Regions from separate parts of the Kitasatospora sp. P5_F3 genome, predicted to be linked through region 1. Evidence: riboswitches for the same ligand, from Rfam matches in the RefSeq annotation. Region 1 holds a riboswitch; each other region holds the start of a gene.
The links. Region 1 has a riboswitch for cobalamin ahead of ACXJMZ_RS08635 (prenyltransferase/squalene oxidase repeat-containing protein). Riboswitches for the same ligand answer to the same signal wherever they lie in the genome.
Positions count from the first base shown of each region.

Region 1 (7,444 bases):
GAACGCCCCTCGGAGATCTGGGCGATGACCACGCCGAGCAGCAGCGGCATCAGCAGCGCGAACAGCCACGGTGCGTCGGTGGAGTGTCCGGCCAGCGCCGAGGACGGGTCGGCGAGCAGCGGCCAGCCGAAGGCGACCGCGCCGATCGCGGTGATCAGCACGAGCAGGAGGACGGAGCGTCCGCCGAGCGGCACCGGACGGGTGAGCGGCTTCAGGGTGGGTGGCTTCACGCGGAGTCCCGGAGAGCGAAAGCAACCTGGGAGACCGTCAGCCAGGGCAGCGGGGCGAGCACCTTGGCGACCTGCGGGGCGAACACCGGGGAGGAGACCACCACCTCGGCGCTCGGGCCGTCCGCGACGATCTCGCCCTCGGCCAGGATGACGGTGCGGTGGGCGAGTTCGGCGGCCAGCTCGACGTCGTGGGTGGCCAGCAGGACGGCGTGGCCGTCGGCGGCCAGTTCGCGCAGCACGGTGACCAGCCGGGCCTTGGCGGCGTAGTCCAGGCCCCGGGTCGGTTCGTCCAGCAGGATCAGGTCGGGGCGGGTGGTGAGCACCACGGCCAGGGCCAAGGTGAGGCGTTGGCCCTCGGACAGGTCGCGCGGGTGCAGCGTGTCGTCGATGCCGGGCAGCAGCCGGGCCACCAGTGCGCGGCAACTGCCGGGCGGAGCACCGGAGTCGTGGTCCGCGCCGGCGCACTCGGCGGTCACCGTCTCGGCGTACAGCAGGTCGCGCGGCTCCTGCGGGACCAGGCCGACCCGGCGGATCAGCTCCTTGGGCCTGGACCGGTGCGGGGTCAGCCCGGCGGTGCTGATGGTGCCCGAGTCCGGCTTGTACAGGCCGGCCAGGGCGCCGAGCAGGGTGGACTTGCCCGCGCCGTTGCGGCCCATCAGGGCGGTGATCTCGCCGGGGCGCAGGGCGAGTTCGACCCCGCGCAGCACCGGGTTCGGGCCGCGCCTGAGGGTCAGCCGGGAGACCAGCGCGACCGGTTCGGTGGTGACCGGGGGCACCACGGGCGGGGTCCGGCCCTCGAGTGCGGCCCGCAGCGGGGCGGCCCGGCGGCGGGCGTCCCGGACCGACAGTGGCAGCGGTGACCAGCCGGCCGCCCGGCCGAGGCCGACCACCGGCGGGTAGACCGGGGAGATGGCCATCAGCTCGGCCGGGTCGCCGAACCCGGCCGGTCCGTCCGGGGTGAGCAGCAGCACCCGGTCGGCGTACTGGACCACCCGCTCCAGCCGGTGCTCGGTCATCAGCACGGTGGTGCCGAGATCGTGCACCAGCCGTTGCAGCACCGCGAGCACCTCCTCGGCGGCGCCGGGGTCGAGCGCGGAGGTGGGCTCGTCCAGCACCAGCACCTTGGGGTGGCTGGTCAGTACCGAGCCGATGGCGACCCGCTGTTGCTGGCCGCCGGAGAGGGTGGAGAGCGCCCGGTCGCGCAGCTCGGCTAGGCCGAGCAGGTCCAGGGTGTCCTCGACCCGACGGCGCATCACCTCCGGGGCGATGCCCAACGACTCCATGCCGTAGGCGAGTTCGTCCTCCACGTTGTCGGTGACGAAGTGTGCCACCGGGTCCTGGCCCACCATGCCGACCAGGTCGGCGAGTTCGCGCGGGCGGTGCTCGCGGGTGTCCCGGCCGTCGACGGTGACCCGGCCGTGCAGGACGCCGCCGGTGAAGTGCGGCACCAGGCCGTTGACCGTGCCCAGCAGGGTGGACTTGCCGACGCCCGACGGGCCGACCACCAGGCAGAGTTCGCCCTCGGGGACGGTCAGGTCGAGGCCGCCGAGCACGGGCGCGGCGGCGTCGTGGTACTGGACCGAGACCTGTTCGAAGTGGATCACTTGGGGGCTCCGGGGCGGGGCGGGGCAGGGGCGACGAAGGCGGGCAGCAGGCCGAGCAGTACGGCGAGCGCGGGCAGCAGCGGGAGTTCGGGCACGGTGGGCGGCACGGCCGGCGGGTTGAAGGCGCCGGGGTCGCGGCCGGAGAGCCAGATCAGCAGGCCCGCGACGGCCAGGCCCGAGCCGGCCACCAGCCACTCCCGCCAGGCCCAGGGGTCGGGCCGGTAGCGGGTCCTGACGGAGCGTCGGCTGCCGAGCAGCAGCCCGGCGCCGAGCGCGGCCAGGCCGGCCAGCAGGACCGGCAGCGCCCAGCGCACGGTGCCCTCGGTGAGCAGGCCGTAGCAGGCCACGCAGACCGCGAGCAGGCCGGTCAGGGTGAGCGCGCCGATCGAACGGGCGACCCGGCGCGGGAGGTCGGCGGTGCGGCCGAAGCCCCGGCTGTCCATGGTGGCCGCCAGGCTGACGGAGCGTTCGAGGGCCGACTCCAGCACCGGCAGGCCGACGCTGAGCAGTGAGCGCAGGCCCGTGTCGGAGCGGCCGCGCAGCCGGCGGGCGGACCTGATCCGCTGGACGTCCGCGACCAGGTTGGGGGTGAAGGTGAGCGCCACCACGGCGGCCACCCCGGCCTCGTACAGCGCACCGGGCAGGGCGCGCAGCAGGCGGGCCGGGTTGGCCAGTGCGTTGGCGGCGCCGACGCAGATCAGCAGGGTGGCCAGCCGCAGGCTCTGGTAGAGCGAGTAGAGCAGCCCCTCCAGGGTGACGGCGCCGCCGATCCGCACCCCCTGCGCCCAGTCCGGTAGCGGGAGTTGGGGCAGCGTGAAGAGCACGTGGGTGCCGCCGACCCCGGAGCCGAGGAAGACCGTGAAGAGCAGCCGGATGCCGAGCACCGCCAGTGCCAGCTTGACGAAGGCGGTGTAGGAGCGGGCCCAGGGCTCGGTGCTGCGCCGGGCCGCGACCACGTAGCCGGAGACCGCGACGATCAGCAGGAGCAGCAGCGGGTTGGTGGTGCGGGAGGCCGCCGCGCCGAGCCCGATCGCCCACAGCCACCACGCGCCGGGGTGCAGATGGCGCGGGCCGATCGCGGAGCGGGTCGAGCGGACGGGGCGGGGCTGCCGGGTGCGGCTGGGCGTGGGCACGGATGACACCTCAGGAGTCGCGGCGGCGCCGGGCCTGCCAGACCGCGCCGGCGGCCAGGGCGGCGACCAGTGCGCCGCCCGCCAGCAGGCCGACCGACGGGCCCGAACTCTCGCTCTTGCCGGTGGAGTTGTCCGCAGCTCCGACGGTGTCGCCGCAGCCGGAGCGGGGGTAGCCGACGATCGCGCAGAGGATGCCGTTGGCGTCGTAGCGCAGCGGCGGGGCGACGGCGGCCAGCACCTCGGCCGAGCTGGCGGCGGTGGGGACCGCCGCGCACACCGTCCGGGCGGCGGGCGGGGTCTCGCCGGCCGGGGCGTCGGCGGTGGTGCCGAAGTCCAGCACCACGGCGATCCGCTTCTTCCCGGCCTGCGCCGGGGTGGTGGCGCAGACCGTGCCGAAGTCACCGGCGGCGGTGGGCCGGGCGGCGTCCTTGCCACCGTCGGGGCTGACCGCGAACCGCCAGCCGTCCACCGCGCCGTCCGGCGGGACGTACACCGCGGGGCCCTGCTGCTGGTACGCCCAGGCGCTGCCCGACCACTTCCAGAACGACCAGTAGCGGTAGCCGGTGGCGTGCGCGGGTGCGGCGAGCAGGAACGGCAGCAGCAGTGCCAGCAGCAGTGCCAGCAGCAGTGCCAGGACGGCGGCGACGGCCGGGGCCGCCACCGCCGTCCGGGAGTGAGGGGAGGTCACTTCTGCTTGTCACCTTCGGACTTGGTGTCCGCCTTGTCGCCCGCAGCCTTGCTGGGGGCACCGACGGTGTGGGTGCCGCGCTTGCGCTGGAGGCTGAGCAGCAGGCCGCCGCCGATGCCGACCAGCAGGCCGATACCGACCAGCCAGACCGGGGAGAAGCCGTTGTCGTCGTCGGCCTCGGTGCCCGCCGGGCCGGAGGCGGAGGTGGTGGCGGCCGGGAGGGACTTGGGCGCCGGGCCCGAGTCGATCAGCAGCTGGACCACATTGGTACCGCCGAAGTCGTACGGGTCGCGCTCGGCGGCCTGGGCGGTCAGCAGCAGCAGTGCGGCGGCCGAGGCGTCGGTGCCCGAGGCGCCCTTGGCGGCCCACGGGTAGCCGTTGCCGGCCAGCCAGTCGGCGGCCGGGGCGGCCTGCTGCGGGTGCCCGGACTGGACCAGGCCGAGCACCGTCCAGGCGGTCGCGGTGAAGTCGGGAGTGGCGGTGGCACCGGGCATGGTCTGCATCAGGTGCTGCCCGTTGGCGCCCAACTGGGCGACCAGGTAGGCCCCGGCCGCCTCGGCGGAGTCCGCGTGCGGCACGGTGGCCGGGGCGGCGGCGCAGTCCAGGGGCTTGGGCGCGGCGTCCACCCGGTTGGTGTTGACGACCGGCAGCTTGCCGCCGGCCGCGGCCAGCAGGGCCTGCGCGGAGGCCAGGTCGTTGGCCTTGAGCGCGCCGTCCGGGGCCGGCTGGTAGGCGAAGGCGCCGCGCTGCTCGGCGGGGGCGGCGCAGGCGAGCTGGAACAGCGCCAGGCCGTCGTAGCCGTTCTTGCCGCTCTTGGCGACGGCGGCCGGGTCGAGACCGGCGGCGATCAGCGCGTTGACGGCCAGTCCGGTGGAGTTGGCGTCACCCGGGTTGCCGGGGTTGAAGGCCCAGCTGCCGTCCGCGTTCTGAACGGTCTTCAGCCAGTCGGTGCCCCGGGTCACCGCGTCCTGGTGCCCGCCGAGCAGCTTGAGCGACTGGATCGCCATCGCGGTGGCGTTGCTGTCCTCGGTCTTGGCGTCGCAGGCCACGGCGGTGTCGGCCCGGAACGAGGCCCAGCCGCCGTCAGCGCACTGCTGACCGGTCAGCCAGCCCACGGCAGCGTCGGACGGGACGACCTTGACGGCGCCGAGCGCGGTGAGGGCCAGCGACTGCCGCCAGACGCCGTCGTACGTCGGGTCGCCCTTGCCGTAGAGCGCGGCCGGGGCGGCGGCGGGGGAGGGGGTGTCCGCGAGGGCGGGGGCGGCGGCGCCGATCAGCAGAGCGGCGGCGGCCAGCGCGGCGGCGCCCGTGCGGGCGGTGGTGAGCATGAGGGTCGACGTGCCTTTCGGTGAGCGGAGCAGCGGCCCGAGGCGGGCCGCCCGTAGACCTCGACGGAGCCGGGAAACCCGGCACTGCCGCTCGCTCCCCGGCGGGCATCCCGACTGTGACGGTTGCGTGGTCAGCGCCGGAGTCGCACCGGCTTCCCCCGCACGAGGAGCGGATGAAGTTGTTGATCCTGCGTCCAAGACTCTAACCGGCCGACCGGAGTGCCCCGAGCGGACAGGGTACGGACACAGCGGGCACCCCGAGGCTGGAACTGGTACCAGTTCTGTGCCCGCGAAAGGAGGAGGGCCGCCGGCCGAGGTCCTGACGCGGCGGCACCTGAGTGTTCTGGAAGCACCTGGCGGAGAAGGACGAGATCGACGGACGGAGCGTCAGAGGACGAGCAGCCGGGCCGCGGTGTGCAGGTCGCCGCGGACCTCGGCGAGCGAGGCGCGGCCGGAGAGCCAGGCGAGCAGGGTGGCGTGCCAGGTGTGGCCGATCACCCGCAGGGCGGCCTGCTGGGTCGGCGACGGGGTGGGGCCGAGCTGGGCGGCGTCCAGCACGATGGCCGAGGTGACGGCCGACACGGCGTCCACCTCGGCGCCGACCGAGCGGTCCGCGAAGGAGAGCGCGCGGACCATCGCCTCGGCGAGCCGGGGTTCGCGCTGGAGCGCGTGGAAGGCCTGGGTCAGGGTCTCGGCCACCCGTCCGGCCGGGTCGTCGCCGGCGGGCGGGTGGCGGCGGACCTGCTCGTGCAGCTGCTGGAGCTGCTCCTGCATCACCGCGACCAGCAGGTGCACCTTGGACGGGAAGTAGCGGTAGAGGGTGCCGAGCGCGACCTCGGCGCTCTCCGCCACCTCGCGCATCTGGACCGCCTCGTAGCCGCCCCGGGCCGCCAGCGMGGTGGCGGCCCGCAGGATCCGACGGCGGCGTTCGGCCTGCCGGGGGGTGAGGCCGGTACCGAGGGCGGCGGTGGTGGTCAAGGAGGCTCCCAGAGCGCGCGCGTGGGTGACCGGATCAAGGATCGAGGTGATTCAACCATGGGGTGGGAAGTGAGGATATGTCAGCGGCCGGGTGGTCCGAGAGTTATGTCACAGTGAACGCCGGGTGGGCGGGGTGCGCGGACGGGTCAGAATGGATGCCTCCGGTACTGACGTACCCGTCAGTAGCAATCCCCGGGGGCGAACTGCCGCCCTCGGGTGCGGGCCGGTATCGTCAAGGTCTCTCATTGTTCGATCAGCCCAATGACGAGCTCCACCATCATGAAACGTGATCTACTTTCCCGCCGCCGCGCAGGCCGGGGAGTAGGGGACAGGAGCCCCGGATGACCGCGCTGCCGCCGCGACCGCTGCGGATCGCCCTGCTGTCCTACCGGGGCGACCCGTACTGCGGCGGCCAGGGCGTCTACGTCCGGCACCTGTCCCGTGAGCTGGCCGGGCTCGGGCACCACGTGGACGTGATCGGGGCCCAGCCCTTCCCGGTGCTCGACCCGGTCGAGGGGCCCGGCAGTGTCCGGCTGGTGGAGCTGCCCAGCCTGGACCTGTACCGCGCCGACGACCCGTTCCGCACCCCGGCGCTCACCGAGTACCGGGGCCTGGTGGACGTGCTCGAGGTGGCCGGGATGCGGACCGGCGGCTTCCCCGAGCCGCTCACCTTCTCGCTCCGGGCCCGGCAGTACCTGGCCGCGCACAAGGGCCGCTACGACGTGGTGCACGACAACCAGACCCTCGGCTACGGCCTGCTCGGCCTGGAGCGGCACGGCTTCCCGCTGGTCACCACGGTGCACCACCCGATCACCGTGGACCGCCGACTGGAGCTGGCCGCCGCGCCGACCCGGCTGAAGCGGATCTCGCTGCGCCGCTGGTACGCCTTCACCCGGATGCAGCGCCGGGTGGCCGCCCGGCTGGAGCACGTGATCACCGTCTCCGGCAGCTCGAAGACCGAGATCGCCGAGCAGCTCGGCACCCCGCCCGGCAACATCGCGGTGGTCCCGATCGGCGCCGACACCCGGCTCTGGTCGCCCTCGGCAGAGATCGCCCAGGTACCCGGACGGATCGTCACCACCTCCAGCGCGGACGTACCGCTCAAGGGTCTTGTGCACCTGGTCGAGGCGCTGGCCAAGCTGCGCACCGAGCGGGACGCGCACCTGGTGGTGGTCGGCAAGCCGCAGCGGGGCGAGGGTCCGGTGGCCGAGGCGGTCCGCCGGTTCGGGCTGGAGCGCTGGATCGAGTTCCGTACCGGGCTGACCGACCAGGAGCTGGTGGACCTGTACCGCTCCGCCGAGGTGGCCTGCGTGCCCTCGCTGTACGAGGGCTTCTCGCTGCCTGCCGCCGAGGCGATGGCCACCGGCACCCCGCTGGTCGCCACCACCGGCGGCGCGATCCCCGAGGTGGCGGGCCCGGACGGCGAGACCTGCCTGGCGGTGCCGCCCGGCGACGCCGGTGCGCTGGCCGCCGCGCTCGGCCG
Region 1 is NZ_JBFUMY010000010.1:111,042-118,485, forward strand. It holds gene ACXJMZ_RS08615 (ECF transporter S component) at 1-230, opposite strand, end outside; gene ACXJMZ_RS08620 (ABC transporter ATP-binding protein) at 227-1,834, opposite strand; gene ACXJMZ_RS08625 (energy-coupling factor transporter transmembrane component T) at 1,831-2,976, opposite strand; gene ACXJMZ_RS08630 (SCO2322 family protein) at 2,978-3,655, opposite strand; gene ACXJMZ_RS08635 (prenyltransferase/squalene oxidase repeat-containing protein) at 3,652-4,983, opposite strand; adenosylcobalamin-variant (AdoCbl-variant) riboswitch at 5,079-5,152, opposite strand; gene ACXJMZ_RS08640 (TetR family transcriptional regulator) at 5,371-5,961, opposite strand; gene ACXJMZ_RS08645 (glycosyltransferase family 4 protein) at 6,303-7,444, shown strand, end outside.

Region 2 (7,444 bases), on a different contig from region 1:
CGGGGCGCCGGTGGTGTCCCGGGTGAGGCGGTGCAGCAGGAGCATCGGGAGGGCGGGCGGGGTGCCGATCAGCAGGGCCTCGCGGGGGGTGGCGAGGACGGTCTCGATCCGTTCGTCGGCCGCGCCGAACTCGATGCCGAGCTTCTCGGTCAGGAACGCGTAGAGCGACGCGCCGGGGTCGAACTCCTGCTCCAGGGACGGGATCCGGGCCACCGCGAGATAGGTGCTCTCCAGGCCGACCCGCTCGCCGTCGGCGAGCAGCACCCGCTCCAGGTGCCAGACCGGCGCCCCGGCCGGCAGCCGCAGCTGCTCCGCCAACTGCCCGTCCGCACCGAACTGTTCGAGGCCGATCAGGGTCCGGCCCGGCACCCGGCCCTGGCGGCGGACGCCCTCGGTGTAGCTGGCCAGCGAGAGCGGCTGCTCCAGCTTGGGCCCGGCGGCCACCGTGCTGCGGCCCCGGCGGCGGACCTTGCCCTGGATCAGCAGATCGCGCACCGCCTGCCGGAGGGTGTCCCGGGAGACCTCGTACCTGGCCGCCAGCTCACGCTCGGTGGGCAGCGCACCGCCCTCGCCGAGCTCGTCCAGCAGGGCTTCCAGCTCCGCCTTGACCGCGTAGTACTTGGGCACCCGCCCGTGCTCGGGGATACCGGACCGGATCGGGGAGCCTGGTGCGTCGTTCACCCCGCCATCCTCCCAGCACAGCTGACGGACCATCCGGGCGGCCCGGGCAACCGGGCCGTCGTCAGAGCCAGTCGCGGCGTTTGAAGACCAGGTAGAGCCCGAGGCAGACCAGCACCATCAGGCCGATCGCGAACGGGTAGCCGAACACCCAGTCCAGCTCGGGCATGTACTCGAAGTTCATCCCGTAGACGGTGCCGATCAGGGTCGGCGCGAACAGGATGGCTGCCCAGGAAGATACTTTCTTGATCTCGTTGTTCTGGGCGTGCCCGGCCTCGGCCAGCTGCTTCATCTCCTCGTTCTGCGCCTGCGAGACCAGGGTGGCGTTGACGGTGAGGATGTTCTGCAGCATCTGCCGGAAGCCGTCGACGCGTTCGGCTGCGGTGGTGGCGTGGTCGGCCACGTCGCGCAGGTAGCGCTGGAGCTCCTCGTCGGTGCCGTACTTGCCGAAGCCGGCCTCCAGGCTGGCCATGATCTCCAGCAGCGGACGGGTCGAGCGCTGGAACTCGATCACCTCGCGGGAGAGCTCGTAGATCCGTCGGGAGACCTTGGGGTCGCCGCTGAATACCTCGGTCTCGATCTCGTCGATGTCGTGCTGAAGCCCGGCGATCACCGGGGCGTAGCCGTCCACCACCGCGTCCAGCACGGCGTAAAGCACCGCCTCGGGGCCGAGCGCCAGCAGCTCCGGATCGTCCTCCAGCCGGCGGCGGACCACCGAGAGGTCCGGGGACTGCGAGTGGCGCACCGTCAGGACGAACTGCGGGCCGACGAAGAGGTGGATCTCGCCGAAGTCGACCTGCTCGCTCTCGTCCAGGTAGCGGGCCGCCCGGAGCACCACGAACAGGGTCGCGCCGTAGCGCTCCAGCTTGGGCCGCTGGTGGGCGACGATGGCGTCCTCGACCGCGAGCTCGTGCAGGTCGAACCGTTCGGCGGCCTCCAGCATCTGCTCCTCGGCCGGCCGGTAGAGGCCGATCCAGGCCATCGTGCCGGGCTCGCCGGGCACCTGCTGGTAGACCTCGGCCAGGCTGTCGCCACCGGCGGTCCGGTGGCCGTCCCGGTACACGGCTGCGTCCACCACCGAGCGCTCCAGGTGCCCCCCGTCGTCGCTCAGGTGCTCGGCGCGGGGGTCCACGCGGGCCCAAGGACACGCGGCGGGTGGCGGGGCGTCAGCTCGCGTCGGCCTTCACGGGACTCGCGGGGCTCGCAGGCGCGGCCGCCTTGCCCGGCTTGCGCAGGAACAGGTACAGCGTGGGCACCACGTACAGCCCCCAGGCCCAGACCTGAAGCTTCGTCGGGTCTGGCTGGAAGTTGAAGACACCCTTGAGCAGGGTGCCGTACCAGCTGTCCCGGGGGATGGTCGTGCTGATGTCGAAGGCGTGGTTCGCCAGGCCCGGCAGGATGTCGGCCTCCTGCAGGTCGTGCAGGCCGTAGGCCAGCACCCCGGCCGCCACCACGACCAGCATCGCCCCGGTCCAGGTGAAGAACTTGGCCAGGTTGATCTTCAGCGCGCCCCGGTAGAACAGCCAGCCGAGGAAGATCGCGGTGAGCAGCCCCAGGCAGGCGCCGACCAGTGGCCGGACGCCGTCGCTGGTGGCCTCCACCGCTGCCCAGATGAACAGCGCGGTCTCCAGGCCCTCCCGGCCGACGGCCAGGAAGGCGGTGAACACCAGTGCACCGGTGCCCATCGCGACCGCCGCGTCCAGCTTGCCGTGCAGCTCCGTCTTGAGGTGACGGGCCGTCCGGCGCATCCAGAACACCATCCAGGTGACCAGCCCGACCGCGATGATCGACAGCGTGCCGCCGAGCGTCTCGGCCGCCTGGAAGGTGAGCTGGCTGGAGCCGTAGGTGAGCAGGGCGCCGAACGCCATGCTCAGGCCGACGGCCACCCCGATGCCGGTCCAGACCGGGGCGAGCGCCTTCCGGCGGTCGGTCTTGACCAGGTAGGCGATCAGGATGCAGACCACCAGGCTGGCTTCGAGACCCTCGCGCAGGCCGATCAGGTAGTTGCCGAACACGGGGGTGTCCTCCGGTGCTTGTGGGGGTGAGGAGTGGGGCAGGTCAGCCGAAGAGCGACTGACCCCACCACTCACCGGGCTTGCGGACCCCCGGCGGGCAGGCGAAGTGCGCCGAACCGACATGCTGGATGTACTCGTTGAGGGCGTCCGTGGCAGCCAGCTTGCGCTGCACCGGGACGAAGGCCTTGCGGGTGTCGCGCTGGTACGCCAGGAAGAACAGCCCGGCCTCCAGTCGGCCGAGACCGTCCGAGCCGTCGGTGAACGAGAAGCCCCGGCGGAGCAGCTTGGCTCCGCTGTTGCTGTCCGGGTGCGCCAGCCGGACGTGCGAGTCCTTCGGCATCGCCTCCAGGTCGGGGGCGTCGTGCTCCTTCTGCTTGCCGAACGGGGCACCCTCGCGCTTGGTCCGGCCGAAGATGTCCTCCTGCTCGGAGAGCGGGGTGCGGTCCCAGGTCTCGATGTGCATCCGGATCCGCCGGGACACCAGGTACGAGCCGCCGGTCATCCACTCCGGGCCGTCGCCGGGCGCGGCCCAGACGTGCTCGGCCAGGGTCGGGGTGTCCTTGCCCGAGACGTTGTGAGTGCCGTCCTTGAAACCCATCAGGTTGCGCGGGGTCTGTGCCTCGGGCGTGGTGGAGGAGGTCTTGCCGAAGCCGAGCTGGGACCAGCGCACGGTGACCACGCCCATCCCGATCCGGGCCAGGTTGCGGATCGCGTGCACCGCCACCTGCGGGTCGTCGGCGCAGGCCTGCACACAGATGTCGCCGCCGCTGCGGGCCGGGTCCAGGTTGTCGTGCGGGAACGGCGGCAGGTCGATCAGGCCCTCGGGCCGCTTGGCCTTGAGGCCGAACCGGTCCTTGCCGTCCTTCTCGAACAGCGTCGGGCCGAAACCGATGGTCAGGGTCAGCCGGGAGGCGGGCAGGCCCAGCGCCTCGCCGGTGTCGTCCGGCGGAGCCTCGGCCAGGCCGGTCGCCCCGGCGCCGACCTCGCGGCCGCCGGTCATCACCGCGGCCGCCTTGGTCCACTCCTTGAGCACCCGGATCAGGGCGTCCCGGCTGGTGGTGGAGACGTCGAAGGCCGCGAAGTGCAGCCGGTCCTGGACCGGGGTGGCGATGCCGGCCTGGTGCTCGCCGTAGAACTCGATGTCGGGGACCGCCTTGAGGGCGGCCTCGGCCTGCTCGTCCGAGCCCTGGGTGGCCGCGGCCACCGTGCCGACCGCGGCGGCGCCCAGCGCCACCCCGGCCCCGGCCCAGCCGATGACGGCGCGTCGGCTGACCGAGCCCTTGGGCTGCTGGTCCTGCTGGCCCTGCTCCACGGCGGGTTCCTGCGTCTGCTCGCTCATGACTCTCCCTCAGGCCTTACTTGACCACGACGGCGGCGGCGAGCTTGGACAGCGGCTCGGCGAGCGCGTTGACGGCGTCCGAGAAGGCCTTCCGCTCCGGCTCGGCGACCTTGTCGTACGAGGTGTAGCTGTCGCCCTGCTTGTACTTGGCGAGCATCGCCTGCAGCGCGGCGAACTCCTGGTCCAGGGTCTTGGCCAGCTCCGGGTCCTTCTCGGCGGCGACCGGCTTGATCAGCTCGTACGCCTTCAGCGCGCCCTCGACGTTGCCCGCGAAGTCGGACAGGTCGGTGTGGCTGTAGCGGTCCTCCTCGCCGGTGACCTTGCCGGTGGCGACCTCGTCCAGCAGCTCCTTGGCACCGTTGGCCATGCTGGTGGCGGTGATGTCGGCGGTGCCGACCACCTTCTGCCACTCCTTCAGGTCGCTGACCAGCTGGTCGGCAAGCTTCTTGTCGGCATCGGTGATCGCGCCGGCCTCCCAGAGCGACTTCTCCAGCTTGTGCCAGCCGGTCCACTCCTGGCCGGGCTCCAGGCCGTCCTCGCGGACGTCGGTCTTCGGGTCGATGTCACCGAAGCTCTCGGCCACCGGCTCGGTCCGCTCCCAGCCGACCCGGGACGGGGCGAAGGCCGCCTTGGCGCCCTCCAGGTCCCCGGCCTTGATCGCGTCGGCGAACTTCTGCACCAGCGGGATGGTGGCGTCGGCCTGCTCCTGCACGTACTTGCGGTAGTCGGCGACCGCCTTGTCCAGGCGCGGGTCACCCTTGGCCGGGGCGCCGGCACCGGTCACGGTGATCTTCTGCCGGATGCCGTCGCCGGTCATGCCCGGCTTGCAGGCGACCTCGTACTCGCCGGCCTTGATCTCGGAGGTGATGGCGGCCTTGGTGCCGGGCCCGATGTTCTCCCGCTCGGCCACGATCTTGTCGCCCGCGGCGTAGACGTAGACCTCGGTGACCTTGGAACCCTTGTTCTGCACCGCGAAGTTGACCGCACCGGCCGGGAAGCTGGTCTTCGACAGCTCGCAGGAGCTGTCCGAGGCGTTCACCTGGATCGCACCGTCCGAGGAGACGTCCTTCTTCTGCTCGGTGCAGGCGGTCAGCGCGGCTCCGGCCACTGCGAGAGAGAGCAGCGCGGCGAGGTGCGGGCGACGGACGGGCATCAGGACTCCACGGACGGGGACGGCTTGAGGGACGGGCGGAGGCTACTTAGGACACCCTCACCCAGGAGTAAGCTAAGCCATGCCTAAGCACTTGCCCACACCGGGGGTGGTCACAGATCGGCAAAGACCCCCGGGCGGCTTTTCTGACGGACTGTCGGACGGAGGGTCTAGGGTGGTCCGTGCAGCTGGTTCGCCCTGTCCGCCAGGCAGGGTGTCGCAAGAGGGAATCCGGTGTGAGTCCGGAACTGCCCCGCAGCGGTGAGTGGGAACGAAAGCCGTCAACTAGCACTGGACGCAAGCGCGTTCGGGAAGCGACGGCCGGTAGGAGCCGGTACCCGGCGAGCCCGCGAGTCCGAAGACCTGCCACTGCCCACGCGCCCGCGACCGGCGGAGCGTGGCCTCACACCGGGACCTCGTGGGCGGGTCGGCGGCGGCACGGGCAGCTCCTTGACGGATCGCCCGGTCCTTCGTGTACCCGCGCCTCCTGGCCCGCGCGAACTCGCGAAGGAGAGTTCCGTGACCGGCATCACCCCCACCACCGTCGCCACCCTGCACGGCTACCCCCGGCAGGGCCCCGACCGTGAGTTGAAGAAGGCCGTCGAGCGCCACTGGTCCGGCCGCAGCAGCGCCGCCGAGCTGCTCGCCACCGCCGCCGAACTGCGCCGGAAGACCTTCACCGCCCTCGCCGGGGCCAGCCTCGGCGAACTGCCCAGCAATCACTTCTCGCTGTATGACCACGTGCTGGACGCGGCCTGGATGCTCGGCGCGATCCCGCCCCGGCACGCGGCGCTCGCCCCGGCCGACAGCACCGACGCCGACGCTGACGCCGAGCAGCGGCTCGCGGTCTACTTCGCGATGGCCCGGGGCACCGCCGAGGCGGCGCCGCTGGAGATGACCAAGTGGTTCGACACCAACTACCACTACCTGGTGCCCGAGCTCGGCCCCGACAGTGTGTTCCGGGCCGACCCGGCCAAGCCGCTGGCCGAGTTCGCCGAGGCCAGGGCGGCCGGGCTGACCACCCGTCCGGTACTGCTCGGGCCGGTCACCTTCCTGCTGCTGGCCAAGCCCGCCGAGGGCGTGGCCGCCGACTTCCAGCCGCTCACCCTGCTGGACCGGCTGCTGCCGGTGTACGCCGAACTGCTCGCCACCCTGCGGGCGGCCGGCGCCGACTGGGTCCAGCTGGACGAGCCCGCGCTGGTCCAGGACCGCACCCCGGCCGAGCTGAACGCCGCCGCCCGCGCCTACCGCGACCTGGGCGCCCTGACCGACCGTCCGAAGCTGCTGGTGGCGTCCTACTTCGACGCCCTCGGCGAGGCGCTGCCGGTGCTCGCCAAGGCCCCGGTGGAGGGCCTGGCGCTGGACTTCACCGGCCCCGCCGCCGCCAACCTGCCCGCGCTGGCCGCACTCGGCGGCCTGCCGGGCAAGCGGCTGATCGCGGGCGTGATCGACGGCCGCAACGTCTGGGCCGCCGACCTGGAGCAGGCCTTGGCCACCCTGGTCCCGCTGCTCGGACTGGCCGGGCGGGTCGACGTGGCACCGTCCTGCTCGCTGCTGCACGTGCCGCTGGACGCGGGCCTGGAGCGGGAGTTGGACCCACAGGTGCAGCGCTGGCTGGCCTTCGCCCGGCAGAAGGTGACCGAGACGGTCACGCTGGCCCGGGCCCTCACCGAGGGCCGGGACGCGGTCGCCCCGCAGCTGGCCGCCAACCGGGCCGCCCGCGCCTCCCGGAGCGCCTCCGCGCTCACCCACGACCCTGCGGTCCGGGCCCGCTGCGCCACCGTCACCCCCGGGGACGCCCGGCGGGCCGCCCCGTACCCCGAGCGTGCCGCCGCCCAGCAGGCCAGGCTCGGCCTGCCCCCACTGCCGACCACCACGATCGGCTCCTTCCCGCAGACCGACGCGCTCCGGGCCGCCCGCGCCGAGCTGCGCTCGGGCCGGCTCGACCGGGCCGCGTACGAGGAGCGGATCGCCGCCGAGGTGGGCGAGGTGATCGCCTTCCAGGAGCTGGCCGGTCTGGACGTGCTGGTGCACGGCGAGCCCGAACGCAACGACATGGTGCAGTACTTCGCCGAGCAGCTGACCGGCTTCCTGACCACCCGGCACGGCTGGGTGCAGTCCTACGGCAGCCGGTACGTCCGGCCGCCGGTGATCGCGGGCGACGTGGCCAGGCCCGCCCCGATGACGGTCGAGTGGTTCCGTACCGCGCAGGCCCTGACGGAGCGTCCGGTCAAGGGCATGCTGACCGGCCCGGTCACCATG
Region 2 is NZ_JBFUMY010000064.1:7,531-14,974, reverse strand. It holds gene ACXJMZ_RS29130 (GntR family transcriptional regulator) at 1-714, opposite strand, end outside; partial or broken gene ACXJMZ_RS29125 (magnesium and cobalt transport protein CorA) at 743-1,822, opposite strand; gene efeU (iron uptake transporter permease EfeU) at 1,845-2,693, opposite strand; gene efeB (iron uptake transporter deferrochelatase/peroxidase subunit) at 2,737-4,032, opposite strand; gene efeO (iron uptake system protein EfeO) at 4,049-5,185, opposite strand; cobalamin riboswitch at 5,354-5,567, shown strand; gene metE (5-methyltetrahydropteroyltriglutamate--homocysteine S-methyltransferase) at 5,702-7,444, shown strand, end outside.
Region 2: linked by a shared signal. The riboswitch ahead of metE (5-methyltetrahydropteroyltriglutamate--homocysteine S-methyltransferase) and the one ahead of ACXJMZ_RS08635 (prenyltransferase/squalene oxidase repeat-containing protein) in region 1 are both predicted to bind cobalamin.

Region 3 (7,444 bases), on a different contig from region 1:
CTCTTCATGTACCCGCACTCGGTGACCGGCGTACTGGCCTCCAGGTCCCGCAACACGGTGCGCCGGAACATGGCCATCATGCCCGCGTACTCGCTGATGCTCGGTCTGCTCGCGCTGCTCGGCTTCATGGCCATCGCGGCCGGTGTCGGGACCGGCGTGAAGGGCTTCAACCCGCAGCTCTCGGTGCCCCAGCTGTTCGAGAACATGTTCCCGGACTGGTTCACCGGGGTGGCCTTCGCCGCGATCGGGATCGGCGCGCTGGTGCCCGCCGCGATCATGTCGATCGCCGCGGCCAACCTGTTCACCCGCAACATCTACAAGGAGTTCCTGAAGCCGGCCGCCACCCCGGCGGACGAGACCAAGGTCGCCAAGCTGGCCTCGCTGCTGGTCAAGGTCGGCGCGCTGGCCTTCGTGCTGCTGATGGACAAGCAGTTCGCGATCAACCTCCAGCTGCTCGGCGGGATCTGGATCCTGCAGACCTTCGTGTCGATCGTCGGCGGCCTGTTCACCCGGTGGTTCCACCGCTGGGCGCTGCTGGCCGGCTGGGCGGTCGGCATGACCTACGGCACCTGGAAGGCGTACGGGGTCTCCTCGGCCGCCACCAAGCACTTCGGCGGCAGTTCGGCCGAGATCCCCGGCATCGGCGAGATCGGCTACATCGGCCTGACCGCCTTCGTGCTCAACGTGCTGGTCACCGTGGTGCTCACGCTGGTCCTGCGGGCCGCCAAGGTGGCCGACAGCGTCGACGAGACCAGCTCGTCCGACTACACGGCCGAGGCCCCGCCCCGGTCGAAGACGGCCGACGCCCCGGAGGCTCCGGAGCCTGTCGCGGCGCACTGATTCACCCGGGCGCACCGGCCCGTACCGCGCGCGCCCTGTGATCGCGCCGTCCTCCCGGTCAACACTGGAAGGACGGCGCGATCATTTCTATGACCGGACCACGGGGAGAAGAACATGGCGGAACCCAGCAGTAACGTCCTGAACGGCCACCGCAGCACCGTCCGCACCCCGGCGCCCCAGCCCTCGGTGCTGATCGCCACCAGACACGGCGAGAGCATCGCCAACGTCGAGTTCCAGCTCGCGACCGAGACCGGCGCGCTGACCGTCCCGATCACCTGCCGGGACGCCGACATCCCGCTCTCGCTGCACGGCCAGGCGCAGGCCCAGGCACTCGGCCGCTGGTGGGCCGCCCTCCCCCCGGCCGACCGGCCGCGCTCGGTCTGGTGCTCGCCCTACGTGCGGACCACCGAGACGGCCCGGATCGCGCTCGCCCAGGCGAGCGGGCTCGGGGCGGTGCCGGTCGGTCTGACCGTCCGCCACGACGACCGGCTGCGGGACCGGGAGTTGGGCGTGCTGGAGATGCTCACCAAGGCCGCGATCGAGAAGGAGCACCCGGGCGAGGCGGCCCGCCGGCGCAAGATGGGCGAGCTCTACTACCGCCCGCCGGGCGGCGAATCGTTTCTGGACGTCGCGCTGCGGGTGCGGAGCCTGCTCCGGGACCTCCGTGAGGAGGAGGACGGCCGGCCGGTGCTGGTGGTCGCGCACGACTGCCCGGTGCTGATGATCCGTTACGTCCTCGACCGGTTGAGCGAATCCCAGCTGCTCGATCTCCCCCCCGTCGCCAACTGCTCCACCAGTCTCTGGCGCAACCGGGCCGGCTCGCTCCGCCCGGATTCGTGGAACCGCACCGACCACCTCTAGCCGAAGGTGCGGCGGTAGGCCTGCGGGGTGGTGCCGAGCCAGCGGGTGAAGTGGTGGCGGAGGGTGGCCGCGTTACCGAAGCCGCAGGAGGCCGCGACCATCTCGACCGGCTCGTTGGTGCCCTCCAGCAGGCGTTGGGCCTGGAGCAGGCGCTGGTTGGTGAGCCAGCGGTGCGGGGTGGTGCCGGTCTCCTGCTGGAACCGGCGGGCGAAGGTGCGCGGCGACATGTGGGCCCGGGCGGCGAGCTGTTCCACCGTCAGCTCCTGGTGCAGGTGCCGGCGGAGCCAGTCGAGCAGGCCGCCGAGCGAGTCCTCGTCGTTCTCCGGCAGCGGCCGGGCGACGAACTGGGCCTGCCCGCCGTCCCGGTGCGGCGCGACCACCATCCGCCGGGCGATCCCACGGGCCACCTCGGCGCCCTGGAGCTTGCGGACCAGGTGCAGGCAGGCGTCGATCCCGGCGGCGGTGCCGGCCGAGGTGATCACCGGGTCCTCGTCCACGTAGAGCACGTCCGGCTCGACCCTGGTGAGCGGGAAGCGGGCGGCCAGCCGGTCGGTGTGCCGCCAGTGGGTGGTGGAGCGGCGGCCGTCCAGCAGCCCGGCGGCGCCGAGCAGGAAGGCGCCGCTGCAGATCGAGAGAACGCGCGCGCCGCGCTCGGCCGCCGCCCGCAGCGCCTCGATCAGCGGCGCCGGGTACTCGTCCCGGATCGTCGTGGCGGCGGCGATCACCAGGTCGGCCTGGGCCAGCCGTTCGGCACCGTGCTCGACGTCGATGCTGTACCCGGCGTGGGTGCGCAGCTTCCCCGGCCGGTCGGAGGCCACCGCGAAGTCGTAGACCGGCAGGCCGTTGTCGCTCCGGTCGAGGCCGAAGACCTCGCAGGCCAGGCCGAGTTCGAAGGGGTGGACCTCTTCCAGCACCACGGTGACGACGTTCTGCAGCATGCTGTCAGGATGCCCGATGGCAGGATATCGATGCAACAGGTCATTTCTGCCACTCGTCCCGCCGCGCGGGCGGCGGGAGAGTGGAGCCATGAACTCCTCCACCCTCGCAAGTGCCCTGGCCCTGCTCGCCGTCCTCGGCTCGTTCGCCCTGCTGGGCGCGCTGGTCGGCCGGGACGTCGAGCGCAACTCCCGGCACGGCCGCGACAACTGGCACCACCCCGGCGGCTATCCCCGCGAACCCGCTCCCGGCGACCGGCTGCTCGGCGCCCTGCCCGCCGCATCGGACTCGCGTTCGGGCAGACTGGCAGCATGGACCTCGTCATCCGCCGCGCCGTCGAAGCCGATCTCGAAGCAGTCGGAGCCGTCACCCACGAAGCCTTCGTCGGTGACGGCCACAGCCCGGCCGACGGCCCTTACGCCGCTCAACTCCTTGACGCCCGCCCTCGGTTCGAGCAGGCGGAACTCCTCGTCGCGGTCGATCCGGCCGACGGACGAGTGCTCGGCTGCGTGACCTTCGCGGTCGGCGGCACCGGCTTCGCCGACATCGCCGAACCGTCCGAGGGTGAGATCCGGATGCTCGCGGTCAGCGGCGCGGCGCGCGGCCGGGGAGCGGGCGAGGCCCTGGTCCGCGCCTCGATCGCCCGCAGCCGGGAGCTCGGGCTGACCGGGATGGCCTTCTCCACCCGCCCGTCGATGACCTCGGCCCACCGGCTCTACGAGCGGCTGGGCTTCCGGCGAACCCCCGAGCGGGACTGGGACGTCCGACCCGGGGTGCGCCTGCTGGTCTACGCGATGGCTTTCTGACGAGCCGTCCGGCCCGCGGGCGTCAGCCGGCCGGGCTCTCCGAGGCCTTCTTGATGACCCGGTCCGTCAGGGTCTTCTTGGTGAAGTCCGCGAAGGACTTGGCCGCGGCCGCCGAGACCGGGTCGTCCTTCACCTCGGGCTTGAGCGAGCCGGCCACCGTGTAGAACACGTACCGGCCGAGCGAGGCGTGCGTCTCCGGGCAGCCGCCCGAGGTGCAGAAGTTGGCGCCCTTCTCGACCAGCCCCTGGATCGCCCCGACATGCTTGGCCAGCACCGCGTCGGCGCTCTCCTTCTTCTCGAACACCGCGATTCCGACCGTCACCACGCTGCCCTCGGAGACGTAGCTGGCGCGCACCAGGCCCCGGCAGGAAGCGCCGACCAGGACCTTGCCCAGCCCGCCCGTCGTCGTGCCGCAGGCGGCGTCGCTGTCCGTGACCAGTCGGGTCCAGGTCCGGCCGTCGATCGTCCTGGTCTGGGCCGGGAAGAGGGCTGCGGCATCGGTCGGCCCCTTGTCGGTGGCCGTACTCGCCAACAGGTCGGCGGCCTTCGGCGATGGGGTGGGCTTCGCGGGAGAGGCCGCCGGCGAGGAGACGGCTGTGGTCGGGCCGGGCTTGGGCTCCTCCCCGCGCTTGCCCGCGATCACCACACCGGTGGCGGTCAGGGCGCCGACCACCAGGACGGCGACGACGACGCCACCGATCAGGCGCCGACGGCGCTTGCGGGACTCCTGCTCGTGACGGTCCGCCAGATCGGCCCAGTCGGGCTCAACCGGCCCGCCGAACTGCTGCTGTTGCTGCCACGGGGCCTGCTGCGGCAGATACATGCCACCCGGCTGCCCCGGCCCCGGCTGCGGGTACGGAGGCTGCGGGACCGGCTGGCCCGGTATCGGCTGTTCGGGCTGCTGACCGGTCGGCGTACCCGTTCCCTCGCTCATGAGGCGAGATAGTAATCCAAAGCGCCGACGCAGGGCCGATCGGTGACTGTTTTGTGCCCGGGCAGTGTGCGCCGACCGTCCGCCGACCGATCCGACGGCGTCGTCCCCGAACCCGACGAGGAGTCAGCCCGACACACTGCGCGCACAAGATGTGGGGTCACGTCGGCAGGGTGCCACTACATGTATGCTCGCTCTCGCTGTCGAAGCAGGGGAACCCGGTGTGATTCCGGGACTGCCCCGCAGCGGTGAGCGCGCGGCCCAAGGGGCGCCCGTGAGTCCGAGGACCTGCCGACGGTGTGCGACACGGCTTCCCCGCAGACGCCATTCAGCACAGCAGTGACATCCGGGCCTCGCGGGCGGGCCGGGGGGGTATTCGCGCGCGCCGTCAGGTGTTCCGCGCCGCTCCCCTGTGCCCTGACGGTCCGGTAGCCCCTCGCCGACCGCCGCCGCCAGGAGAGAAGCGCCTTGACCATCGCTGCCTCAGTTGCCCTGCCCTCCCAGGGTTCTGCCGACTCCGCTCACACCGACCCTGGTGCTGCGCTGCTTCGGCTGCTCACCGACCGCAGCATCGACCTGCCCCAGGTGGACCCCGGCCACGTCGCGGCCGCTGCGCTGCGCGGCCGGAACGCCAACTCGGACTTCGCCGAGCTGCGCGGACTGGCCGTGGAAGCTGCCGCCTCGATGATCGCCGAGGACCCGCAGTACTCGAAGCTCGCCGCCCGCCTGCTCGCCCTGGAGATCCAGGACGAGGCGATCGGCCAGGGCGCCGTCTCCTTCTCCGCCTCGATCGTGGTCGGCCACACCGAGGGCCTGATCGGCGACGTCACCGCCGCGTTCGTGGCCAAGCACTCCGACGCTTTCGACGCCCTGATCGACCAGCAGGGCGACGACCGCTTCGAGTACTTCGGCCTGCGCACCGTGCAGTCCCGGTACCTGCTGCGCCACCCGATCACCCGCAAGGTGATCGAGACCCCGCAGCACTTCCTGCTCCGGGTCGCGGCCGGTCTCGCGGTCGGTGACACCGAGCAGTCGGTGGCCGAGGTGGCCGAGCTCTACACCCTGATGAGCCGCCTGGAGTACCTGACCTCCTCGCCGACGCTCTTCAACTCCGGCACCAAGCACCCGCAGATGTCCTCCTGCTACCTGCTGGACTCGCCGCTGGACAACCTGGACTCGATCTACAGCCGCTACGCGCAGATCGCCCGGCTCTCCAAGCACGCCGGCGGCATCGGCCTCTCCTACAGCCGGATCCGTTCGCGCGGCAGCCTGATCCGCGGCACCAACGGCAAGTCCAACGGCATCGTCCCGTTCCTGCGCACCCTGGACTCCTCGGTCGCCGCGGTGAACCAGGGCGGCCGCCGCAAGGGCGCCGCCTGCGTGTACCTGGAGACCTGGCACGCCGACATCGAGGAGTTCCTGGAGCTCCGCGACAACACCGGCGAGGAGGCGCGGCGTACGCACAACCTGAACCTCGCGCACTGGATCCCGGACGAGTTCATGCGCCGGGTGAACGCCAACGCCGACTGGTCGCTGTTCTCCCCCGCCGACGTGCCCGAGCTGGTCGACCTCTGGGGCGCCGACTTCGACGCCGCCTACCTGAAGGCCGAAGCCGAGGGCAAGGCCGTCCGCACCATCCCGGCGCAGACCCTGTACGCCCGGATGATGCGCACCCTGGCCACCACCGGCAACGGCTGGATGACCTTCAAGGACGCCGCCAACCGGGCCGCCAACCAGACCGCCGTGCCCGGCCGCACCGTGCACTCCTCGAACCTCTGCACCGAGATCCTGGAGGTCACCGACGACTCCGAGACCGCGGTCTGCAACCTCGGCTCGGTCAACCTCGGTGCGCACGTCGCGATCGGCGCCACCGCCGCCGACCTGCTCAACTCCATGGACTGGGACCGGCTGGACGCCACCGTGCGCACCGCCGTGACCTTCCTGGACCGGGTCATCGACATCAACTTCTACCCGACCCCCGAGGCCGGCACCTCCAACTCCCGCTGGCGCCCGGTCGGCCTCGGCGTGATGGGCCTTCAGGACGTCTTCTTCCAGCTCCGGCTGGACTTCGACTCGGCCGAGGCCAAGCAGCTCTCCACGCTGATCGCCGAGCGGATCATGCTGGTCGCCTACGAGCGCTCCAGCGAGCTGGCCGTCCAGCTCGGCCGGCACGAGGCGTACGCGGAGACCCGCGCCGCCCGCGGCCAGCTGCACATCGACCACTTCGAGACCGCGCCGCAGTGGGCCGACCGATGGGACGCGCTGCGCGCCACCATCGCCGAGACCGGCCTGCGCAACTCGCTGCTGCTGGCGATCGCGCCGACCGCGACCATCGCCTCGATCGCCGGCGTGTACGAGTGCATCGAGCCGCAGGTGTCCAACCTGTTCAAGCGCGAGACCCTCTCCGGCGAGTTCCTCCAGGTCAACCCGTACCTGATCCGCGACCTCAAGGAGCTGGGCGTCTGGGACGCGCAGACCCGGGACGCGCTGCGCGAGTCGAACGGCTCGGTGCAGGACCTCAACTGGCTGCCCGCCGAGGTCCGTTCGCTCTACCGCACCGCCTGGGAGCTGCCGCAGCGGGCGCTGATCGACCTGGCCGCCGCCCGGCAGCCGTACATCGACCAGAGCCAGTCGCTGAACCTCTTCATGGCTGCGCCGACCATCGGCAAGCTGAGCTCGATGTACGCGTACGCCTGGAAGGTCGGTCTGAAGACCACCTACTACCTGCGCTCGCGCCCGGCCACCCGGATCGCCCAGGCCGCCTCCGGTGCCGCCCGCGCCGCCGTCCCGGCGCCGTCCGCCCCCGTCGCGGTGGCCGCTCCGACCACCCTCACTCCGGAGGAGGAGGCAGCGCTCGCCTGCTCCCTGGAGAACCCCGAGTCCTGCGAGGCCTGCCAGTGAGCACCACCCCCGACCGCGAGAAGATGCTGCTCGACCCGGGCTTCGAGCTGACGCTCCGTCCGATGCGCTACCCGTCGTTCTACGACAAGTACCGCGACGCGATCAAGAACACCTGGACCGTCGAGGAGGTGGACCTGCACTCCGACGTCGCCGACCTCGCCAAGCTCAG
Region 3 is NZ_JBFUMY010000050.1:61,573-69,016, reverse strand. It holds gene mctP (monocarboxylate uptake permease MctP) at 1-840, shown strand, start outside; gene ACXJMZ_RS25780 (histidine phosphatase family protein) at 955-1,701, shown strand; gene ACXJMZ_RS25775 (helix-turn-helix domain-containing protein) at 1,698-2,639, opposite strand; gene ACXJMZ_RS25770 (GNAT family N-acetyltransferase) at 2,949-3,443, shown strand; gene ACXJMZ_RS25765 (hypothetical protein) at 3,466-4,377, opposite strand; cobalamin riboswitch at 4,524-4,684, shown strand; gene ACXJMZ_RS25760 (ribonucleoside-diphosphate reductase subunit alpha) at 4,843-7,275, shown strand; partial or broken gene ACXJMZ_RS25755 (ribonucleotide-diphosphate reductase subunit beta) at 7,299-7,444, shown strand, end outside.
Region 3: linked by a shared signal. The riboswitch ahead of ACXJMZ_RS25760 (ribonucleoside-diphosphate reductase subunit alpha) and the one ahead of ACXJMZ_RS08635 (prenyltransferase/squalene oxidase repeat-containing protein) in region 1 are both predicted to bind cobalamin.